2 linked regions of the Loktanella sp. M215 genome follow. Each later gene encodes a partner of the first gene's protein in a complex. Links are inferred from orthologs where the notes say so. Each region holds a gene or a part of one and is shown on either strand. Other genes may lie near its edges. The genes, in order: pnp and GLR48_RS15235.

Region 1 (11,081 bases):
CCGCGTCCGACGCTGCCATCTTGGCAAAGAGTTTCGTATTGGATCCGGGTCCGAAAAGCTGGCACCGGTTCGGGCGGGCGGGGGGCGTCGGCTGCAGGCGAAATGACATGGAAAAGGTTCTTTATTTCATTTGTATGTCGTCTTTGGGTATATTGTTGCGCATTCAAGCGCAAGGTGCGTAATGCACCTGCAGCAATCTGGCCAGACACCCCGCAGGTTGAAAGGTGACGTACTGCGGGCGTCACGGCTTGCGCCCGTACCGCTGTCAGGCGGTATGTTCAAGGTTATGCAGGATCGGGCAATCCGGCCTGTCGTCGCCCGCACAAGACGACACCAGATGCGACAGGGTCTGCTGCATGGCGCGCAGATCGGCAATCTTGACCGCGATCCGCGCCAGATGATCGGTGGCGATGCGGCGGACGTCGGCGCTGGCGCGGTGGCTGTCGGCCCAGAGCGCCGTCAGGGCGCGGCAATCCTCGATCGTGAACACAAGCGCCCGGGCGCGGCCCAGAAAGATCAGCCGGTGCACGTCGCTGTCGCTGAACGCGCGATAGCCGTTATCGTCGCGCCGGGGCGTCACGAGGCCGATGTCCTCGTAGTAGCGGATCGTCTTGGGCGGCAGGCTGGCGCGCGTGGCGGCTTCACCGATATTCATGGACGGACCTCTCGTGTCACGTTGCGGGCGGCCGGGGCGACTGTCGCGCGGGGCAGGTCGGGTGCGGCCGAGGGCACGCGCCGCAACAGCAGTGCGTTGGTCAGCACGAAGACGCTGGACAGCGCCATTGCCCCCGCCGCCAGCGCCGGCGACAAAAACGTGCCGTTCAGGGGATACAGCACCCCCGCCGCCACCGGGATCAGCGCCACGTTATAGCCGAAGGCCCAGAACAGGTTCTGGCGGATGTTGCGCATCGTCGCACGGCTGACCGCCAGCGCATCCACGACCGCCCGCAGGTCGCCGGACATCAGGACGACATCCGCCATTTCGATCGCGACGTCCGTGCCGGTCCCGATGGCCAGCCCCACGTCGGCGCTGGCCAGCGCCGTTGCATCGTTGATGCCGTCGCCGACAAAGGCCACGGCGCCATGCGTCTCGCGCAGCCGCGAGAGGGCAGCCACCTTGCCGTCCGGCAGGACCTCTGCCACGACATCGTCGATGCCGAGCGTCGCGGCGATGGCCCGCGCCGTGGCGGCACTGTCGCCCGTGATCATGGCGACGATCAGCCCCATGTCCTGCAGCGCCTTGACCGCAGCCGGCGTGCCGGGCTTGACCGGATCGGCGACCGCCAGCAGACCCGCCAACTGCCCGTCGATGGCGACATAAAGCGGCGAACGCCCTTGGGCCGTCAGGTCATCCGCTCGCGGCGCGGCAGCCATATCCACACCCTCGCGCGTCATCAGCCGGTCCGCCCCGACCAGCACGCTCCGGTCCCCGACGGTCGCCGAAAGGCCAAGGCCGGTGATCGACTGAAAGTCTGCAGCGGTCGCGACCTCCAGCCCTTTCGCCTTGGCCGCACGCAGGATCGCGCTGGCGACCGGATGCTCCGACGCGCCCTCTGCAGCGGCGACCAGCGTCAGCACTTCATCGGCATCGAAGCCCGCTGTCGTCACAAGGTCGGTCAGTTCCGGGCGCCCTGCGGTCAGCGTGCCGGTCTTGTCGAGTGCGACGACCGGCACCCCCTGTAAGGCCTGCAGTGCATCGCCGCGCCGGAACAGCACGCCAAGGTCCGCCGCCCGCCCCGTGCCCACCATGATCGAGGTCGGCGTCGCCAGCCCCATCGCACAGGGACAGGCCACGATCAGCACCGATACGCCGGCGATCAGCGCATGCGCCGTCTTGGGGCGCAGCCCGACCAGCCGCGCGATGGCGGCGCCGGTGCGGCCCTTGGCCCGCGCCTCCAGCGTGCGACCCAGCAGGATCAGCACGACGATCACCGCCGCCGCCTCGAAATAGACGGCGCGGCCCTGTGCGGGCAGCAGGCCGGGCGCAAAGGTCACGACCGTCGAATAGCCCCAGGCCGCCGCGGTCCCCAGCGCCACGAGGCTGTTCATGTCCGGTGCCCCGCGCAGCAGGGCGGGCACGCCGCGCGCATAGAACGACCGCCCCGGCCAGACCAGCACGAGGGTCGTCAGCACGAACTGGATCACCCAGGATGTCTGCATCCCGATGCTGTCGGCCACGAACCGGTGCAGGGGCGGAAACAGATGGCCCCCCATCTCGGTCACGAAAACCGGCAGTGTCAGCACGGCGACGATCAGCAGGCGGCGGGACAAGGCCTGCGCCTCGGCATCCTTGTGGGCGGCGCGGTCCGTCGTGGCATCGCCCGTATCGCCGCCCGCGACGGTCGCCGGATAGCCCGCAGCGGCAGCCGCCGCGGTCAGGTCGGCGGGCATGGCCGCACCTTCGATGTAATGCACCTGCGCCGTCTCGGTCGCGAGGTTGACCTGCGCCTGCGTCACACCCGGCACCGCCCGCAAGGCACGTTCCACCCGCCCCACGCAGGACGCGCAGGACATCCCCGTGACGGACAATGTGATCGGTGATGCATCGGGCATGGCGGCCTCTCGGGTTATTCCCAGACCGATATGGGGGTTCCAGTCAGGGGAAGGTCAGGGGCCACCTCACGATGTTGTGCATTTGACCTTCCCGCGCTGGAACACCCCATATCGGGATCAGAGCACAGGAGAACGCCATGACCACCTATTCCATCCCCGACATGAGCTGCGGCCACTGCAAGGCGACCATCGAAAAGACCGTCCACGGCCTCGACCCCGCGGCCACGCTGACCTTCGACATGCCGGCCCGCACGGTGCAGGTGCAGTCCGGCACCGACGACGCCCGCCTGCAGCAGGCGCTCGCGGCAGAGGGGTATCCGGCCACGCCGGTCTGACCGCCGCGGGGCCATAGAAGCCTTCTTTCACCCGCTCCGGTCTGCTAACCCAAAGACCGGGATCGCAGGGGGACCGAAGGATGGCGGATGACCGAGGGCAGATCGAACGACCACACTTGGCGGTCGCGGCATGAGCGACCGCCCCCTGTCCCGTAGCCTCATCAAACTCGGTGCGCTTCTGGCTGGACCGGCCCGGGCGCACCGACAGGACCTCTGGCCGCATCTGGCGATCGACCGCCCCGGTGGTCTGGTCACATGGCGGGGGAAACCGCTGCTGACCCTGCGCCGCCCCAGCGACCTGATTCCGCAGGATGCGCCGCTGCTGGCCGTCGTCGGCAGCGGCCCCTCGCTGGCCGCCCAGCGGATCGAGAATCTGCCGCCCCGCACCGCCATCCTGCTCAACGGCGCCGCGACTCTTGCCGACCGGATTGCGCCACTCGCCCTCGCAATAGAGGACGAGCGGTTCGTCTTTCGCCATCATGAAATGCTGCCGACCCTGCCGCGCGATCTGCCGTGGCTGCTGTCGCCCGCAGCCCTGCGCGCCATCGCATCGGTCGATCCGTCCCTGCTGACGACCCGCCCCGTGGCGCTGATCGACAACCTCGCAAAACCGCTGAACGCTTCCCGCCGTCGCCTCGACGATCCCGCTCTCGATGCGCTGCTGCTGCGCGGTGACGGGGCGGCCCTGTCGCGCGACCCGGACGTGGGCGTCGTCATTGTCGGCACGGTCGCCTTTTCCGCCCTGCAGATCGCCCTGGCCGCCCGCCCGGCGCAGATCGTGCTGGTGGGCATCGACCTCGGCAACGCGGCAGCCCCCCGGTTTTATGAGACGGCAGGCGACACGGCGCCCAGCGGCCTTGTCGCGGGGCTGGACCGCAGCCTTGCAGGCTTTGCGCTCGCCCGCGATCACGCGGCGGCGTCGGGTGTGGCGTTGACCTGCGCCTCGCCCGTCTCGGCGTTGCTGGGATTGGGCATGCCGCGCACGGACCTGCTGGACGCCTAGCAACGCACCGGACAGCCCAACGAAAAAGGGCCCCGGCATCGCTGCCGGGGCCCTTTTTATCTTCAATCCGAAAGGCTTACGCCTCGGAGGTTTCTTCGACCGTTTCGGTGCCGGTGGTCTGATCGACCATCTTCATCGACAGACGGACCTTGCCGCGATCGTCAAAGCCCAGCAGCTTGACCCAGACGTCCTGGCCTTCTTTCAGCACGTCGGACGGGTGGTTCAAGCGGCGGTTTTCGATCTGCGACACGTGGACCAGACCGTCCTTCTTGCCGAAGAAGTTCACGAAGGCGCCGAAGTCGACCAGCTTGACGACCGTGCCCTTGTAGATCTTGCCTTCTTCCGGCTCTGCCACGATCGACCAGATCATGTCATAGGCCTTCTTGATCTTGTCCGCGTCGTTGGACGCGATCTTGATCACGCCATCGTCGTTGATGTCGACCTTGGCGCCGGACACTTCCACGATCTCGCGGATGACCTTGCCGCCGGACCCGATGACTTCACGGATCTTGTCGGTGGCAATCTGCATCGTCTCGATCTTCGGCGCGTGGACGCTGAACTTGCCAGCACCCGTCAGGGCCTTGCCCATCTCGCCGAGGATGTGAAGACGGCCGGCCTTGGCCTGCTCCAGCGCCTTTTTCATGATCTCGGGCGTGATGCCTGCGATCTTGATGTCCATCTGCAGCGACGTGATGCCGTTCTCGGTACCAGCCACTTTGAAGTCCATGTCGCCCAGGTGGTCTTCGTCACCCAGAATGTCGGACAGCACGGCGTAGGAGCCGTCGTCTTCCATCACCAGACCCATGGCCACACCGGCCACGGCGGACTTCAGCGGAACGCCCGCGTCCATCATCGACAGCGAACCACCGCAGACCGATGCCATCGAGGAGGAGCCGTTGGACTCCGTGATCTCTGACACGATGCGGATGGTGTAGGGGAAGTCGGTCGCGGCGGGCAGAACGGCCTGCAGCGCACGCCACGCCAGCTTGCCATGACCGATTTCACGACGACCCGGAGAGCCGACACGACCCACTTCACCGACCGAATACGGCGGGAAGTTGTAGTGCAGCATGAAGTTCGTCTTATACATGCCGGTCAGCGCGTCGATCATCTGCTCGTCATCGCCGGTGCCCAGCGTGGTGACGACCAGGCCTTGCGTCTCACCACGGGTGAACAGGGCAGAGCCATGGGTCCGGGGCAGGATGCCGACTTCGCTGACGATCGGGCGGATTTCGTCCAGAGCACGACCGTCGATACGACGACCGTTCTTGACGACATCGCCGCGCAGCACGTTGGATTCCAGCTTCTTCAGCGCCGGGCCAAGGTTGCCGTCTTCCTGCTGCTCTTCCGTCAGGGACGCGATGATGTCGTCCTTGGCCTTGGACACGGCAGCGGTGCGTTCCTGCTTGTCGGTGATCGCGTAGGCAGCCCGCATCTTGTCCTCGCCAGCGGCCTTCACGGCTGCGGACAGCGCTGAATAGTCGGCAGGGGTAAAGTCGAACGGCTCTTTCGCAGAGTCTTCGGCCAGATCGATGATCAGGTCGATGACCGGCTGGATCGCGTCGTGCGCGAAGGTCACGGCACCCAGCATCTCGTCCTCGGTCAGCTCGTAGGCTTCCGATTCCACCATCATGACGGCATCTTTGGTGCCCGCGACAACCAGATCGAGCCGCTGCTCGGGGTTGTTGCGCAGGTTGTGCATGTCGTCGATTTCGGGGTTCAGGATGTATTCACCATCCACGAAGCCCACGCGGCAGGCGGCGATCGGGCCACGGAACGGCGCGCCAGAGATCGTGAGTGCTGCGGACGCTGCGATCATCGCGACCATGTCGGGATCGTTGACCATGTCGTGGGACAGCACGGTGCACATCACCAGCACTTCGTTCTTGAAGCCGGGGACGAACAGCGGGCGGATCGGACGGTCGATCAGACGCGCGGTCAGCGTTTCTTTTTCGGTCGGGCGGGCTTCACGCTTGAAGAAACCACCGGGCACCTTGCCGGCAGCGTAATACTTTTCCTGGTAATGAACGGTCAGCGGGAAAAAGTCCTGACCGGGCTTTTGCTTGCGCGCGAAGGTCACGTTGGCCATGACGGAGGTTTCGCCCAGCGTGGCGATGACCGAACCGTCGGCCTGACGGGCGACCTTGCCCGTTTCGAGTGTAAGCGTCTCTTCGCCCCACTGCATGGATTTCTTTACTTCATGAAACATCTATCGTCTTTCATATTGGGCCTGACCGGCGGTCCGGCTGACCCGTTGATTGGCGGCCCCATTGCCGCCGACCCCTGTCCTTTGCCTAACGCCGGGGTCTGATGCGTTACGTCACAGATGGCGGGGCCTTACAGCAAAAGGCGTCGAAATGAAAGGGAATTGCATGGGACGGAACCGTGCAGGCTGCGGCGGGTTGGCTCGCTTATGAACAAAGCATTCACCAAAGAAGACGAGGGCCCGCAGGCCGACCGGCTGGACGATCTGCCGCAAAGTCCGCATCCGAACTATGTCACGCCGGCCGGTCTGGATGCGTTGCAGGCGCGTCTGCGCGACCGCCATGTGGATCTGGTCAAGTGGCGCGATGGTGGCGACAATCTGGATAACAAATTGCCGCGTGCGATGGCAGAGCGCGATATCCGGTTTCTGGAAGAGCGGATCAATCGCGCCGTGCTGGTCGATCCGGCGCAGCAGGATCCCGCGGTCGTGGCCTTCGGTGCTTGCGTGACCGTTGTGGATGCGGATGACCGGCAGACCGACTGGCACATCGTGGGCGAGGATGAGGCGGATCCGGCCAATCATCTGATCGCGCCATTTTCACCCTTGGCGAAGGCGATGCTGGGCGCGCGGGTCGGTGATCTGGTAGACTGGATCAAGCCCGGTGGCACGGTCGAGCTGGAGATCGTGGCGATCCGCTATTTTACATAATATGTATCGCATGCGAAACATCGGCCCGATTTGTGCAACGAAATCGCGAACGGGCTGTGCGTTCATCTTTCGGTCATTTTTGGACAGGGCTGCATCTGTGGTTCCGGTTCAGGCATCGATGACCTGTCATCTGGACTGATCCTTGTGATGCGTGGATCAGGCTGGCGACAGGCGCCTTACGCGTTGCGATCCTGCCCTCGATTTTACGGGGGCGGGATCTGCAAGAGGTTCAGTCGATATCTTTGCGGCGCGGACGTCCGCCGGTGTCCCGGCGGGCGTCTGCAGGTTCGCCGTCAGCCGGAGGCCTGCTGAAGGGCGCGGGCACGGGCCGAGGCGGTGGCCAGTTCGCGCGGACTCTGGTCGACAGGCGGCACGAGCATCGTGCGGCGGAAGGTCTGCACCGCGGTGTTAGTGTCGGACTGCGGCGGTTCGAATTCCGGAACGTAGCGGTGCAGGATGAAGATCAGGGCCTGCATCGCGATGGCGACCGCGACGATCAGCACGAAGTATCCCGTCAGCAGCGCGGTGCTGGTGATGTGGAAGTTCAGCTGCGGGAAAGCGCCGAGGGCGACCGGCATGTACCATGATACGACCGAGATCGCGCCGGAGGTGACGAAGATGGCGCGCCGCGTCGGACCCACGCCGTTGAACAGCGTCTTTCCGATCTGCCGGCGCACGCTGGGCAGGATGATCTGGTGGATGAAGAAACCGTTCATCGTGAGGATCGCGACGATGGCCAGTTTTGCGTGGACCTTGGGGTTGGTCAGCAGTTCCGGCTGCGTCAGGGCATAGAGGAAGAGAAAGCCCAGCCCGGTAATCCACAGCAGCCGCAGGCCGATGTCGACGACACGAGAGGCGAAGGCAAAGACACTGTAGGTGTCTTCGGTGATCCGGCCCCGCACGAAGAAGCGGAGCAGCATCAAATCCAGAAGTGTGGCGCCGCCAAGACCCATTGCGAGCCCGATGAAGTGAAAAAACCGAAGTCCGGTGCGGTAGCCGGTGTTCGGGTCACTCAGAAACTGTGAGAGTACCTCTGTAAAGTCCATGATGTTCATGTCCATTCATTCAAGAGTTCATGTGACCGCCCGACACTGGCGTATCACGGTTAATTTTTCGGTAAGACGCGACTATGTAAAATAGGGACGGCAGCGATCCCGAGGATCTGTCCTGCACCCGGCAAAGCATCACGCGCCGGACTGTTACCTGAGGTCGCATATTCCTGAATGTGGCTGTAGCGGTGATCTGCAAAGCTGCCGAATTGCGCGAATCCCGGCCATTTCGCGTGACGGGGCAGGAGCGTTCACGCTTATTTTATCGCTGGTTTAGCCGCTCTAAACCGAAGTTTAATGGTGTTTGCCGTGGATATCGTGGCGTGATGCCGCGCGGACCTGCTGAAACGCAAAACGCCCGCCGAAGGGGCGGGCGTTTTCCGGATCTGGGTCGGGTGGCGTCAGCGACGCAGGCCCAGACGCTTGATCAGGTCCTGATAACGGGCCTCGTCCTTGGCGCGGGTGTAATCCAGCAGCTTGCGGCGCAGGGCCACCATCTTGAGCAGACCACGGCGACCGTGGTTATCTTTTTTGTGGAACTTGAAGTGCTCGGTCAGGGTGGCGATTCGCGAGGACAGGATGGCGACCTGGACTTCGGGCGAACCGGTGTCGCCCTCCTTGATCGCGTATTCCTTCATCAGGCGGGCTTTTTCATCGGGCGTAATCGACATCGGGGTCTCCTTGGATAAGGGTGAATGGCGCGATCCGGGATGTCGTCCAGAAAGGCCCTTGGAGGGTCCGGCGCGCCTGACGGCCCGCGCGGATGGGTGCCTATAGGCGGGCTGTGGGCAAAAGGAAAGCCGGAAATCAGGCGGCGGTCAGGATGACGCTGGACAGATCAAAGTCCTTGAGGCCCGCGAGATGTGCCACGACGGTATCGTCGGCCAACAGGGTCAGGCCGTCGTCGGCGGTCATTGTGCTGAGCACCGGCGGGGTGCCGGAATATGTGACCTCGATCACGTCGCGCGCTGCATCGAAATCGTCGATCGTGTTCGCGCCGTCGCGGGTCAGGCTGAAGATGTCGGCACCCTCTCCGCCGTTCAGGTGATCGCCGGCACCGGCGAGCAGCAGGTCGTCGCCGGCGCCGCCGTTGAGGTAGTCGAACCCGCCGTCTGCGTCCCGGCCATCGAGGACGTCGTTGCCGCCGCCGCCGTTCAGCAGGTCGCGCCCCTCGCCGCCGGTCAGGCTGTCGTCGCCCCAGCCGCCTTCGAGGATATCGTCGCCGGCGCCGCCGAACAGCAGGTCGTTGCCTGAGCCGCCGTTCATGCTGTCGGCGCCGTCTTCGCCGAACAGGATGTCGTCGCCCATGTTGCCGGTGATCAGATCCTTGCCACCGCCGCCATACACCTCGTCATTGCCGGTATCGCCGTCGATCGTGTCATCGCTGTCGCTGCCCACGCGGCGAATCATCGCGGCCGTCGATGGGTCGACGGGTCCGTCGTCGGGGGGCGAGGCGTCGGCGACAGACGGATCCCCGGCGGGTATGGGATCGGGCAGCATGTCGTCGCCGTAATCCACCGTGTCGGCCGTATCCGTGCTGACGCCAAAGGCGCTGTCCGCCCCGGTATCGGGAACCGGCAGCGTGGTCGCATCGGCCAGCACGCCGCCGGCCCCCGCATCGCCATAGGTGTCCGACAGACCAGAGGCCGTGGCCGCATCGGCATCGGTTTCTGCCAGCACGCCACCGGCGCCGGCATCGCCAAAGGTGTCCGACAGGCCAGAGGCCGTGGCCACATCGGCATCGGTTTCTGCCAGCACGCCGCCGGCGCCGGCATCGCCGTTCGTGTCGGACAAAAGCTGGAAGAGGCCCGGCGCAACCTCGGTCAGGCCGGTGTCGCCGGAGGGGGGCAGCAGGTCATCCGGGGCAGGGGGGGCATCGGAATGGTCTTCTGGCCCGCCCAGCATGATGAAGGACGACATGGCAAGGCCGACGAAGCCGATCAGAGCAAGCATTATGGTGCCTCAACGAAAAGGATCGCCCCCGATCCAGAAGTGTTGAAATTCTTTTAACACCGTTCTGACACATTTACATGTCGCGAATAAAGAAACGGTTAATTTCCCCGCAAGTGGTTCATGAATGCCGATACGACGGCCTCGGGGTTCTCCTCTATCGCGAAATGACCCGAGCGGCAGGCGTTGCCGGTGACCTGCGGCGCCCACTTGCGCCACAGCGCCAAGGGGTCGCCGGTCTGCGCCGGAAAGCCGCCCTCGGCCCACAGAAAATGCAGCGGGGCGGCGATCTGCGCACCCGCTTTGCGGCTGGTCGCGTCCAGTTGGCGGTCGAAGAAAGCGCCGGCGCGGTAGTCGGCGCACATCGCGTGCCGGTGGGCGGGGTCGGCCATCTGTGCGCGGTAGCTGGCGAGTGCGGCGGGTGCGAAGACTTTTAAGGATTTTTCCAATGTCCATTGGGCCAGCGTCCAGTCGGCATAGGCCGCGGGGTCGGCGCCGATCATGCGTTCCGGCAGGGGGGCGGGCTGTGCCAGAAAGGTCCAGTGATAGGCCTTGAGCGCCAGATCGGCGGTCCAGCTGTCCCAGAAATCTCCCGTCGGCACGATCTCGATGATGCCAAGGCGGTGGAGGCGGTCGGGGTGGTCGAGGGCCATGCGGTAGGCGACCCGCGCGCCCCGGTCGTGGCCGATGACATGGGCGCGATCGAGGCCCAGTGCGTCCATCAGGCCGACGATGTCGGCGGCCATCCGGCGCTTGGAATAGGTGGTGTGGGCGGCGTCGTCGGCGGGGGCGTCGCTGTCGCCGTAGCCGCGCAAATCGGGCACGATCGTGTCGAAATGTTGGGCGAAGTGCGGCGCAACCATGGCCCAGCAGTGATGGTTCTGCGGGTAGCCGTGCAGCAGGATCAGCGGTGTGCCGGTGCCTGCGCGGTGGACGGACAGGGTGACATCGCCGGTGTCGACGCGGGTGTTGGTGAAGCCGTCAATCATGGGGCCAGAGCCTTGGGGTTGTGGCGTAGGCGACATAAAGCGGGTGCCGCGGGTGGCCGTGTCGGGTCAGGCCGAGTGTATGGATTTGCAGGTCCCTGTCACGCAGCATCTGGCGGACCTGCGCGGCGCGGCCCCTGTGTGCGCCGTGCACGCCCCAGCCCGCGACGATCAGGCCGCCTGCCGTCAGGCCGGTGTCGCAGGCGTCCAGCAGATGGGCGTCGTTCTGCGGGCCGATGGGATCGGTGCTGCGTTTCAGGTCGGCGGGGGCCGTGGCGCGGAAGGCGAAGA
Region 2 (11,423 bases), 1.4 Mb from region 1 along the record:
CGGCGATGGCCTTCACCGACAACTGCGTCGTCGGCATCAAGGCCGACCGCACGCGGATTGAAAAGCTGATGCGCGAATCGCTGATGCTGGTGACGGCGCTGGCGCCGACCATCGGCTATGACAACGCCACCACCGTCGCCAAGACCGCCCACAAGAACGGTACCACGCTGAAGGAAGAGGCCATCGCGCTTGGCTTCGTCGATGCCGAAACCTTCGACCGCGTGGTCCGCCCCGAAGACATGATCGGTCCGAAATGACCGACAACACGCCGATCAACCTCAACCGCGCGCGCAAGGCCCGCGACCGCGCCGCCGACAAGGCCGAGGCGGACGTGAACGCAGTCAAGTTCGGCCGCACCAAGGCCGAACGCCTGCTGGACGCCGCCCGCGCCGACAAGGCGCGGTCTGCACTCGATCAGGCAAAGTTCGAGGAATGACACCGTCGGTTTCCGCGCGCCCGGTCAAGCATTCGCTGACCCTGCGCGGGCACCGCACCTCTGTCTCGCTCGAAGATGCCTTCTGGCAGGCCTTCCGCGATCTGGCCGCCCGTCAGGACATGACGATCAACGCCCTCGCCAGCCAGATCGACGCGGATCGCGGCGATGTGGGCCTTGCCTCTGCCATCCGGGTGCATGTGCTGCGCGACTTGCAGGGGATGCCTTAGCGCCCCGGACAGCGCAGGTGATTTCGGGTCACGCCAAGGCGCCCACCTTTGCTTGTGACGTCAAACGGTTGCCGGGCGACATTCATGCTACTGACCGGCCAATACTTTAGATCGCGTTCATAAGGATCGTGCCGCTCGGGATTGAGCGTCGCCCAAAGCCAAGTCGCACCTTTGCCAAGGAGGAGAGCGAGTCTGCTGTGTCTGGACATGATGACGCTGCCGATCTGGGGGACGTGACCTCACATCACCACCGACCGAAAAAGATCGGGTAAACAACGGCGCGATGTCCCGCGCCCTTCTTGTCAGCCGCTGCGCGGCGTCATGCGCAACCACATCCCGTTAGCCGTCCGCACGGTCAGATGCGCAACGGGGACCGGCGGGCGGTCGGCTACCAGCTCGAAACGGTAAGCTGCCAGCACCTGCGCCAGCAGCACGACCCCTTCGATCATCGCAAAACCGGCGCCGGTGCAAACGCGCGGTCCGGCCGAAAACGGCATATAAGCCGTGCGTTGCCCGGTCTTGCCGTTCTCGGTCTGCCAGCGGTCGGGATCGAACGCGTCCGGGTTGTCCCAGATCCGCGTATGCCGGTGCAGGTGCCAGGGCGACAGCACCACCTGCGCGCCGGCCCCCACAGGCCGCTTGCGAAAGACCTCTTGCCGCGTGGTTTCCCGCACCATCATCGGAACGGGCGGATAAAGCCGCAGGCTTTCGCGGAAGACGTCCCGCGTCGTGCGCAGGCCCGACAACCCGGCAAAGCTGCCGTCCCACGCGACAGCCTCGGCCGTCACGCGGTCCTGCCAGTCAGGATGCAGCGCCAGCAGATACAGCGTCCAGGCCAGTGCGGCCGCACTCGTCTCGTGCCCCGCCAGAAAGAAGATCGCGACCTGATCGACCATCTCCGGCACATCGAACGTCTGCCCGGTCACAGGATCCGCCGTCGTCATGATCTTGGTCGCCAGATCGTCTGGGGCGGTTCCCGCCTCGATCTGCGCCAGCCGCGCGGCGGTCATGTCGGTGATCAGACGCCGGATCAGCCGCGCCGTCGCCCGCGTCTCGCGCCTAAAAAAGCGTGGCATCCAGCGCGGGCCGGGGATGAAAGCCGCAAGGTTCAGGATCGGCTGGGTCCGCTGGTAGGTCTTGAAGGCGGCAAAGACCTCTGACGCAACCCGGTCTTCGATCGGGACGGAAAACAGCGTGCGAAAAATCACGTCGGCGGCGGCGTGGCTCGTCTCGGGCTCGATATCGCGCGGCGTGCCATCGGCCAGCGGCGCCATGCGGGCGACAGCGGCCTGCCCGGCGGCCAGGATCGCGGGGAAGGTATCGCGCAACCGCCCGCCGGCAAAGGCCGGGTCGATGATCCGACGCTGTTGCTTCCACAGATCGCCATTGGTCAGGAACACCGATTGCCCCAGCAAGGGCCGCAGCCCCGCGCCCACCCGGTCGGATTTCGGGAAATCATCGGGTCGGTCGTTCAGCACCAGCTTCACCACCTCCGGGTCGTTGACCATGTAGCTGCGAAAGAACGGCGTGCGAAACTCCGCCATCCACGCGCCGTAGAGCTTGGCCGGCTGTGCCGAGAGGATGTCCTGACGAAAGAGCCTCAGGTACCGCCAGAGCGAGACCTTGTCGGGCCGCGCCGGCGGTTTGGCCGGGATCACGGCGCCATATCCGTGTATTTTGATGCCGGCACGTCGATCCGAGAGGCGGATGGCGCCCGTCCGCGATACCGGTCACCCAGCGTCAGCGGACCCGCGGTGATGCGGAAATAGTCATAATCGCCGGGCCGGTCAAAGGCGCAAAGATATTGAAAATGCAGGCGAAAGAACTTCCACCGCAGCTCTTTCCACCGCGCGGGCGACAGGGTCTGCGTAAAGGCGGCCGAGATCACCAGCGGCCAGCGCTTGCCAGCGCTTTCCACCCCCGACACGCTGACCGGATCGCACAGCGCAAAAGCGCAGCCATCGCCGGGTGCGGTGACGTCCACCCAGGGCATTGCCTGTTGCGACAGAAAATGAAGATCGCGCCGCAACTGCTTGGCACCCTTTAGGAATGACACCATCGGCACGACCTGTCCCAAGGACAGGAAGGACAGCGCTGGCCCGTGCGGCGGCACGCGCCCCGCGCGGTGCAGATCTGACAGGATCGACACGCCCAAGTGCGCGCCGGACGAATGGCCGACCACCAGCACCTCGTCCAGATCCTCGCCCAAGGCCTCTGCGATGCAGTCGGCGAAGGTGGCCATGCGCTCTTCCAGTTCGGGGGGATTGGCCCCGTTCAGCCGCGCGGAATAGGCGTAGTCGTGCATCAGGTAGTAGGCAAAGAACTTGCCGTCCTTTTTCTCGAACCAGCGCAGCACGACGATAGCGACCGCGACCCAGACGATCCACGACAGGACGGTCAAAACCTGTCCCAGCATCCCGCCAAAGGGCAGCAGGGCCACGATGGCCGCCGCCAGCCGCCCCAGCAGGATGGCGACAAGAAGCTGCACCAGCAGCATCCCCACAGGATAGAGTGCTGCGATCACAGGTCCCTTGCGCAGCCACATCAGCCGCCGCAGCGTGCCGCTGGCGATATAGGTCCAGGCGGTGCGGACCAGCTGGGCATAAGTGGCAGGGATGGAATTCGACATGCTGTCCCGCACGATATCGGACCAGACCAGCACGTCGACCTCTGCCGCGACGCAATTGCCGTCCATCACCGCATCGACGCGCCAGCCATAGGTCTTGCCGCGCGGCTTGGGGCGCAACGTCAGGTCATAGCCGCTGATCGCCGCCTGTGTCGCGCCCTCGGTGCGATAAAGCTCGCGGTAGCGGCGCGGATGAATGGGGTCATAGCCGGGGATGTAGAACACCCGCCGTCTGGCCACCTGCCCGTCCTGTGCCTGCACATCGCTCATGCCCGGACCCTAGTGCGTAAACCGGGCGAAATTAAGCCACTAACCGATCGCGCCCAAGGCCGGAAACCGTTCCAGCAGCCAGAAGCTGAAGGCGCTGAACTGCCCCGTCAGCATCATCAGCCCCACCGTCCACAGCAGCAGGCCAGAGGTCCGCTCGATCCGCTCCATATGGCGCTTCATCCAGGCCATCGGGCCTTTCAAGCGGGGGAAAAAGGCCGCGACCGCGAGGAACGGCAGGCCCAGCCCCAGCGCATAGACCGCCAGCAGAACCGTGCCGCGCGCGACGTCGCCCTCTGATGCGGCCAGACCCAGAATCGTCCCCAGGATCGGGCCAAGACAGGGAGTCCACCCAAACGCAAAGGCGAGGCCGAGGATATAGGCACCAAAAGCGCTGCCGCCGTTGTCGCCGGTGGCGACGCGGGCCTCTCGGTCCAGAAACCGCAGGCGGAAGATCCCGATGAAATGCGCGCCAAAGATCATCACGACGATGCCCGCGATGGGCACGAACCATCCCTGCCATTGCAGAAGCGCCCGCCCCAGCGTCGAAAATGCCATGCCCAGCAGCAAAAACACCGTCGACAGGCCCAGCACGAACATCAGTGCGGCCAGCATCACACGGCGGCGTGCCGTCGCGGTCTGGTCCAGTTCCGTCACCGACACGCCGCCCATATAGGCAAGGTAGGGCGGCACGATGGGCAGCACGCAGGGCGACAGGAACGACAGCAAGCCCGCCAACAGCGCGATGGCCATTGCGGGCAGCAGGCTGGCGTCCAGCAGCGACAGATTTTCGAACATGAAGACTCCTGCGATTGTCTGCACAGGCTTAGGCCATCGCGCCGCCCGCGTCACGCCGCGATCCGTCACGAGGGCGTTTACAAACTGTCACAGGCGCCCTAGCTCTGACGGCATGAACCATGATGCCGAACTTGATGCCGTCGGGCTGCTGTGCCCCCTGCCCGTATTGAAAGCCCGCAAACGCTTGCAGGCGCTGACCAGCGGTCAGGTGCTGCGCATGCGCGCCGACGACCCCGCCGCCGTCATCGACGTGCCCCACTTCTGCGCCGAGGCCGGTCATGCGCTGGCCGCCAGCGAAGACGACGGCCCAGTCCAGATCTACTACATCCGCAAGGGCTGACCCGACCGAAGCGCGGACATTAAAAAAGGCGGACCGTGAGGCCCGCCTTTTTCATGTGCGTCGCGCGGGGCTTAGCGGCCCAAAGACCACCAGCCGCGCTTCTTGGGCTTCTCGTCGACGTCGGCCTCAGCCTCGGCCTCGGGTTCTTCCGCTGCGGCAGGCGCTGCGGTCTGCACGGATTTCACCTCCGGCGCGGCCTCTTGGGCCATGGTCTCCGGCGCTGCGGCGGGTGCCTGCTCCGGTGCGGTCTCCGCAGGCGGAACCTCCACGGCCACCGGGGCCGTCTCGGTCGTTGCATCCGCCGCTGGCGTCTCTGCCACGGCGACGGCGGCTTCGGCTTCCGTCACCACTTCGGGCGTTGCGGCCTCGACCGGCTTCTTGGCGCGGCTGCGACGCTTGGGCTTGGGCGCCTCTTCGGTCGGGGCCTCAGTGGCCTCGCCTTCGGCAGCGGCAGCGGGCTTGCGCCGCGTCCGGGTCCGCTTTTTCGGCGCTTCGTCTGCTGCGGGCGCGTCTGCGGCGGCAGGCGCCGCCTCGGCCGGTGCATCGGTCGCCGTCTCGGCGGCCACCGCGTCGGTCGCGGCTTCTGCCGTCACCTCTGCCTTGGGCTTGCGGCTGCGCGAGCGGGTACGCTTGGGCTTCTCCTCGGCTGTAGCCTCGACCCCCTCAGGCGTCGTGGCCGCGCCGTCATCGGACTCGTCGCTGTCGTCGTCATCGCCCTGGGTCTGATCGTTCGCCTGATCGCCACCGGCGCCACCCCGCCGCCGCCGCCGCCGGCGCCGCTTTTTCCGGGGCTGGTCGTCGGCCTCGGCATCGGGTGCCGTGCGCGCCTGCGGGGCCTTGTCCTCGGTCGACGCGTCGGCCTCGACCGCCACGGGTGAGGCCACCTCTTCCGCCTCGACCTCGTCGAAGACATGTTCGTCAGCCTGATCGCGCGCGTCCATCGCGGGCGGCACGAAGGGCTGCGCATCCGGCACGACCCGCGTCGCGGTCTTGAACTTGTCGATGGCAAAATCCGGCGAGACCAGCGTCACGTCGCATTCGACACGCACGGACATGCCGTAGCGCGATTCGATGCTGGCGATATGATCCCGCTTGCCGTTCATCAGCACATTGGCGATGGACACAGGCGCGCGCACCAGCACTTCCTTGGACCGGGCACGGGTGCCCTCTTCCTCGATCTGGCGCAGGATGTTGAGCACCACGTTGTCGTCGGACCGCAACAGGCCGGTGCCATGGCAATGCGGGCACGGCTGCGTTGTCGCCTCCAGCATGCCGGGGCGCAGACGCTGGCGCGACATTTCCATCAGGCCAAAGCCGGAGATCCGGCCCACCTGAATGCGCGCGCGGTCGGTCTTCAGCGCATCCTTGAACCGCTTTTCCACCGCCACGTTGTTGCGGCGTTCGTCCATGTCGATGAAGTCGATCACGATCAGACCGGCCAGGTCGCGCAGACGCATCTGGCGCGCCACCTCGTCGGCGGCCTCCAGGTTGGTCTTCAGCGCGGTCTGCTCGATCGACCCTTCCTTGGTCGCCCGGCCAGAGTTCACGTCGACCGCCACCAGCGCCTCGGTCACGCCGATCACGATGTAACCGCCAGAGGGCAGTTGCACGGTCGGGTTGAACATGCCCGCAAGGTAGCCTTCGACCTGATAGCGCGCATACAGCGGCATCTGCTCGGCGTATTGCTTCACGTTCTTGGCGTGGGACGGCATGATCATCCGCATGAAGTCCTTGGCGGTGCGGAACCCTTCGGCCCCGGCCACGATGACCTCGTCGATGTCCTTTGAATAAAGGTCGCGGATCGTCCGCTTGATCAGATCGCCCTCTTCATAGATCTTCGCGGGAGCGATGGATTTCAGCGTCAGTTCGCGGATCGTTTCCCACATCCGCTGCAGATATTCGTAGTCGCGCTTGATCTCGGTCCGGGTGCGCTGGCTGCCTGCGGTGCGGATGATCAGGCCGGCGCCTTCGGGCACCAGCATGTCGCCTGCGATATCCTTCAGCTTCTTGCGGTCGGCGGCGTTGGTGATCTTGCGTGAAATGCCGCCGCCCCGGGCGGTGTTCGGCATCAGGACGCAGTAACGACCGGCAAGCGACAGGTAAGTGGTTAGCGCCGCACCCTTGTTGCCGCGCTCTTCCTTAACGACCTGCACCAGCATGATCTGGCGGACCTTCACGACCTCCTGGATTTTGTAGCGCTTGGGCCGCGGCTTGCGCGCCGGGCGCACGTCGTCGCTGTCATCCTCGGCCACGACGTCGATGCTGTCGTCCTTGTCGGCGGCCGTCGGCTGATCGTCATGATCATCCTCGTCGTCGTGGCTCGGGGTATCGACCGGAGTCTCTCCGACCAGTTCCATCGGGCTGGAGCCTTCGTCAGGATCGTCGAGGTCGATGGTTTCCATCCCGGCGACGTCACGCTTGGCCGTCGCATCATCGCCCGACGCATCCGCTGCGCGCGATCCCCGACGGCGCGTGCGGCGCACGCGGGGCTTCGATCCGGTGTCGTCGCCAGCGGCTTCGGCCTCGTCCGCCTCATCCTCGGCATCGTCGTCAGCGCGCTGGCTGGCGGCATAGGCCTTTTCTTCGGCGATCAGCGCCTGCCGGTCGGCAATCGGGATCTGGTAATAGTCGGGGTGAATCTCGGAAAACGCGAGGAATCCGTGGCGGTTGCCGCCGTAATCCACAAAGGCCGCCTGCAACGAGGGTTCGACCCGCGTGACCTTGGCCAGGTAGATATTGCCAGCAAGCTGTCGCTTGAACTGGCTTTCGAAATCAAATTCCTCGACCTTGTTTCCGTCTACCACAACGACGCGGGTTTCTTCCGCGTGGGTGGCGTCGATCAGCATTTTCTTCATGATATCCAATCACATGACGCACGCCATCGGCCCCGGGGGGCGCGATCGTGCGGCTGTCATGTCTGATGTAGGCGATGGGTGCGCGGGCCACGACGACACCCCTTGGGGTGCGGATCGTGTGGCCATCTGTCTGCGCGCCTCGCATCGCGGTCCTTATCTGGCCCGTGCGAACAGGGGCCGGTTCAATGCCCGGTCACAGTTGTTCACATGCAAACCAAGGGCGTACTTGCGATCGTTTCCGATCCAATCAGCTGAGCGGAACCGCAGACATTGCCCGCGTAGACCGCACCAGAGAATCTCACCGGGGATTTGCGCATACCGTCATGGCAACCGCCCGTACCACCTTCATAGGGGAGATGACTGTCATAAGACAATCACAAAGTGCGTTTTGCCGCGGCCTGGGCCGCAGGCTAGCGCCCGATGCTGAAACCACCGGCATAAAAGCGGCTGCCGCCCTGCCCGGTCACGGTCGCCACCGCGTCATTGTTTCCCAACACGCCCGCAAACCGCCCCGGCGTGCCGTTGTAGGCGGCGTCGCCGGCGAACCCGTTGGCAAAGCCCCGGTCGCCCTGCGCGGTCAATGTCAGCGCACCGTCGCCGGATTGGCCGGTCAGACGGCCGGTGGAAAAGTCGATCTCTGCCGACATTGTCCCGGTGGGGCGCGTCACGGTCCATGTCGCAGGGTCCGTGGCCGTCGTCGCGTTGTCGACCACGACCATGTTGTAGGTGCCGGTCATAAGGGCCGAGCCTGTCATCGGCGTGATCCCGACATCAGTGCCCGGCAGCAGGCCCGCGATCGCCAGATTGGCCGGCCCGCTGCCACTGCCGAAGTCAGAACCATCCACCTCCGCATAGGCAAAGGCATAGCCGTTGCCGGTGGCATCCCTGACGACCGTGCGGTCCGCGTTGGCGATCCCCGCAAAACTGCCCGACGTTGTCGGCGCCGCGACGGCGGCCCCGAACCGGTTGCCGGTCGGCGCATCGCTGCCGAAATCATCCGCAAAGGTGCCCACGCAGCCGCCAAGCGTTGCCGCTGCGATCATCAGTGTCAGTCTGCGCAGCATCGCCACGGCTCTCCTGTGAAATTGGGTCAGAGGTAATCCGACCGGCTGAGGTTATACTTCGCCATCTTCTCGTTCAGGGTCCGGCGCGGCAGGCACAGCTCCTCCATGACAGAGGTGATGCTGCCCTTGTGACGGCGCATGGTGTTGTCGATCAGCATCCGCTCGAAGGCTTCGACGAACTCTTTCAATGGCTTGCCTTCCGTCGTCATCGCGGGACGGCTGTCGTCGTTGTCGGCCATCAGCAGGGACGCAATGGACCCGGTGCCGCGCCGGTTCTGCAACACGGCGCGTTCGGCCACATTGATCAACTGGCGCACGTTGCCCGGCCAGGGTGCCTGCAGCAGCTGTGCGGCCTCCTGCGCGCTGACCTCGGGGGCGTCACAGCCGTATTCGTCGGAAAACTGGTCCGACAGGCGGGTGAACAGGGTCAGGATATCCTCGCCCCGTTGACGCAATGGGGGAACAACGATCCGCAAGGCACTGATACGGTAATACAAATCCGGACGCAGCACACTTTCGCAGGTCTTGTCCTGTTCCTGCAGGTTGCAGATCGCGACGATGCGGGTTTCGGCCGGGTTGCCCTGATCGTTGATCGCGGTCAGCAGACGCGCCTGCAGGGTCTGGGACAGGCTCTCGATATCCTCCAGCACCAGCGTGCCGCCGCGCGCCTCTTCCATCGCGGGGATCGGCTCCTCCTCGCCCGCCGGGCCGAACAGGCGGCGGGTCAGCGTCGCCTCGTCAAAGGCCGCACAGGCGACCAGCACGAACTTCTTCGTGGCCCGCGCACCCACCGCATGCAGGGCATGGGCCACCAGCGTCTTGCCGGTGCCGGTCTCGCCTTCGATCAGCACATGGCCGTCGGCCTGCCCCAGATCGAGGATGTCTTCCTTCAACCGCTCCATCGGGGCGGACTGACCCATCAGCTTCTTGATCAGCGCCGATCCGTCGGACAATTCCTTGCGCAGCGCGCGGTTGTCCAGCGTCAGGCGACGGGCGGTGCAGGCGCGTTTCGCCAGTTCCGTCATCCGGTCCGGGTTGAACGGCTTTTCAAGGAAATCGAAGGCCCCGACGCGCATCGCCTCGACCGCCATCGGCACATCGCCGTGGCCGGTGATCATAATGACCGGCAGCGCCGAATCGACGCCGCGCAGCTTTTTCAGGAACTGCATGCCGTCCATCCCGGGCATCTTGACGTCGCTGACGACGATGCCAGGGAAATCGGCACCGACGCTGCGCAGCGCCTCTTCGGCGCTGGCGTAGGCTTCCGTCTCGAAGCCCGACAGGGCCAGCCACTGGCTGATCGACTGGCGCATATCCTTCTCGTCGTCGACGATCGCGATCTTCATGGCTTTGCTCATGGACATCTATCCTTATTCCGCCGCTTGCGCGACTGTCTTGAAAAGCGGCAACTGCACTTCGAACACAGCGCCGCCGTCAGCCCCGTTGCGCGCCGTCAGGCGCCCGCCAAGGTCGTTTACGATACCGGAGGAGATCGCAAGGCCCAGCCCCACGCCATCACCGGGTTGTTTGGTCGTGTAAAACGGCTCGAACAGCTGTTCGAGGTCGTCGATCCCCTCGCCGTTGTCGCGCACGGTCAGGGTCACGGTTTCACCCACGGCGAGGATCACGTCGATCCGCGGATCGTTCGCGGATTTCGTCGCGTCGATCGCGTTGCGTAGCAGGTTGATGATGACCTGTTCCAGCCGCAGACGGTCGCCATAGATCAGCGCAGGTTCACCCGGCAGGGTGCGGCTGATCTCGACACGGCGGGTCTTCAGCTGCGGTTCCATCATCGACAGGGCCGACGATACGGCGGCACGGGTATCCACCGGCTCGAACGCCTCGGTTCCCTTGCGGGCATAGGATTTCAGCTGCCGCGTGATCGCGCCCATCCGGTCGATCAGGTCGTCGATGCGCTGGAAGGACGACAGCGTCTCCTCGGGTCGCTTGCGTTGCAGCAACAGCCGCGCGCCCGCCAGATAGGTCTTCATCGCGGCCAGCGGCTGGTTCAGCTCGTGGCTGACCGCCGCCGACATCTCGCCCAGTGCCGCAAGCTTGGAGGTCTGCGCCACGGTCTGCTCGGCCACCTCCAGATTGCGCTCCATCTGCTTGCGGGCCGCGATCTCGCGCTGCAAGGCGACGTTCAGGCTGCGCAACTCTGCCGATTCGCGGGCAAAGATTGCAAGGCGCGAGGTCGCCTTGCGGCTGGACACCCAGAACAACAGCGCCAGCAGGATGGCAAAGCCCATCACCTCCAGCGCCAGCACGCCATTGACCCGCTCGCGGACGGACGAATAGGCGGTATAGCTGACCATGCGCCAGCCCTGGAACGGTACGCGGGCCTCGCGGCGCAGCACCGCCTCGCCACGCAGATAGGCGTCGATCGGCAGGGCGGCCCAGTCCTGCGTCGCACGCAGGGCCATCTCGATGGCACTGGGGGGCGTCTGGCGGCGCAGCGCCTCGGCCTCGTCCAACCCGCGCCAGCGCGGTTCCGTCGACAGGATGATCTGGCCTTGCGAATTGGTGACATAGACCGCGTCCGACACCCCCGCCCAGCCGCGTTCCAGCTTGGCAAGGTCCACCGCGACCGAGATCACGCCCATCGTCGTGCCGTTCTGATCCACCCGCCGCGAATAGACGAAGCCGAAACCGCCCTGCGGCGTCTCGCTCAGGGTAAAGACCGTGGTATTGCTGCGCATCGCGTTGACAAATGACGCATCCGTGCGGTGCTGTTCGCCCAACCGGTTGCGGTCCGTCGCAGCCACGGCGCGCCCGTCGCGGTCCAGCAGCATCAGGGACGCGGCGCCGAT

What was found.
Region 2: the proteins of pnp (region 1) and GLR48_RS15235 are in contact, whole or in part, in a cryo-EM structure (PDB 9QH0), measured with the Escherichia coli proteins. The link is inferred for Loktanella sp. M215 from one-to-one orthologs.

Annotation. Positions count from the first base shown.
Region 1 is NZ_WMEA01000001.1:1,650,371-1,661,451, forward strand. The notes cover bases 3,535-6,502. They hold pnp (polyribonucleotide nucleotidyltransferase), read right to left. Parts: upstream 6,101-6,502; coding sequence 3,968-6,100; downstream 3,535-3,967. Other genes in these bases: GLR48_RS08075 (glycosyl transferase), read left to right, coding at 3,535-3,891; GLR48_RS08085 (GreA/GreB family elongation factor), read left to right, coding at 6,305-6,502. Outside these bases: GLR48_RS08055 (L-malyl-CoA/beta-methylmalyl-CoA lyase), read right to left, coding at 1-109; cueR (Cu(I)-responsive transcriptional regulator), read right to left, coding at 266-655; GLR48_RS08065 (heavy metal translocating P-type ATPase), read right to left, coding at 652-2,553; GLR48_RS08070 (heavy-metal-associated domain-containing protein), read left to right, coding at 2,691-2,888; more of GLR48_RS08075, read left to right, coding at 3,019-3,534; more of GLR48_RS08085, read left to right, coding at 6,503-6,805; GLR48_RS08090 (hypothetical protein), read right to left, coding at 7,099-7,860; rpsO (30S ribosomal protein S15), read right to left, coding at 8,256-8,525; GLR48_RS08100 (calcium-binding protein), read right to left, coding at 8,662-9,807; GLR48_RS08105 (alpha/beta hydrolase), read right to left, coding at 9,906-10,793; GLR48_RS08110 (DUF1643 domain-containing protein), read right to left, coding at 10,786-11,081. UniProt on the Escherichia coli protein: Involved in mRNA degradation. Catalyzes the phosphorolysis of single-stranded polyribonucleotides processively in the 3'- to 5'-direction. Also involved, along with RNase II, in tRNA processing.
Region 2 is NZ_WMEA01000001.1:3,065,377-3,076,799, forward strand. Bases 4,566-7,875 are described here. They hold GLR48_RS15235 (Rne/Rng family ribonuclease), read right to left. Parts: upstream 7,553-7,875; coding sequence 4,766-7,552; downstream 4,566-4,765. Other genes in these bases: GLR48_RS15230 (sulfurtransferase TusA family protein), read left to right, coding at 4,566-4,694. Outside these bases: fumC (class II fumarate hydratase), read left to right, coding at 1-257; GLR48_RS15205 (DUF4169 family protein), read left to right, coding at 254-436; GLR48_RS15210 (ribbon-helix-helix domain-containing protein), read left to right, coding at 433-663; GLR48_RS15215 (cytochrome P450), read right to left, coding at 966-2,321; GLR48_RS15220 (hypothetical protein), read right to left, coding at 2,318-3,559; GLR48_RS15225 (cytochrome c biogenesis CcdA family protein), read right to left, coding at 3,599-4,354; more of GLR48_RS15230, read left to right, coding at 4,467-4,565; GLR48_RS15240 (hypothetical protein), read right to left, coding at 7,960-8,613; GLR48_RS15245 (sigma-54-dependent transcriptional regulator), read right to left, coding at 8,640-9,971; GLR48_RS15250 (sensor histidine kinase), read right to left, coding at 9,984-11,423. UniProt on the Escherichia coli protein: Endoribonuclease that plays a central role in RNA processing and decay. Required for the maturation of 5S and 16S rRNAs and the majority of tRNAs. Also involved in the degradation of most mRNAs.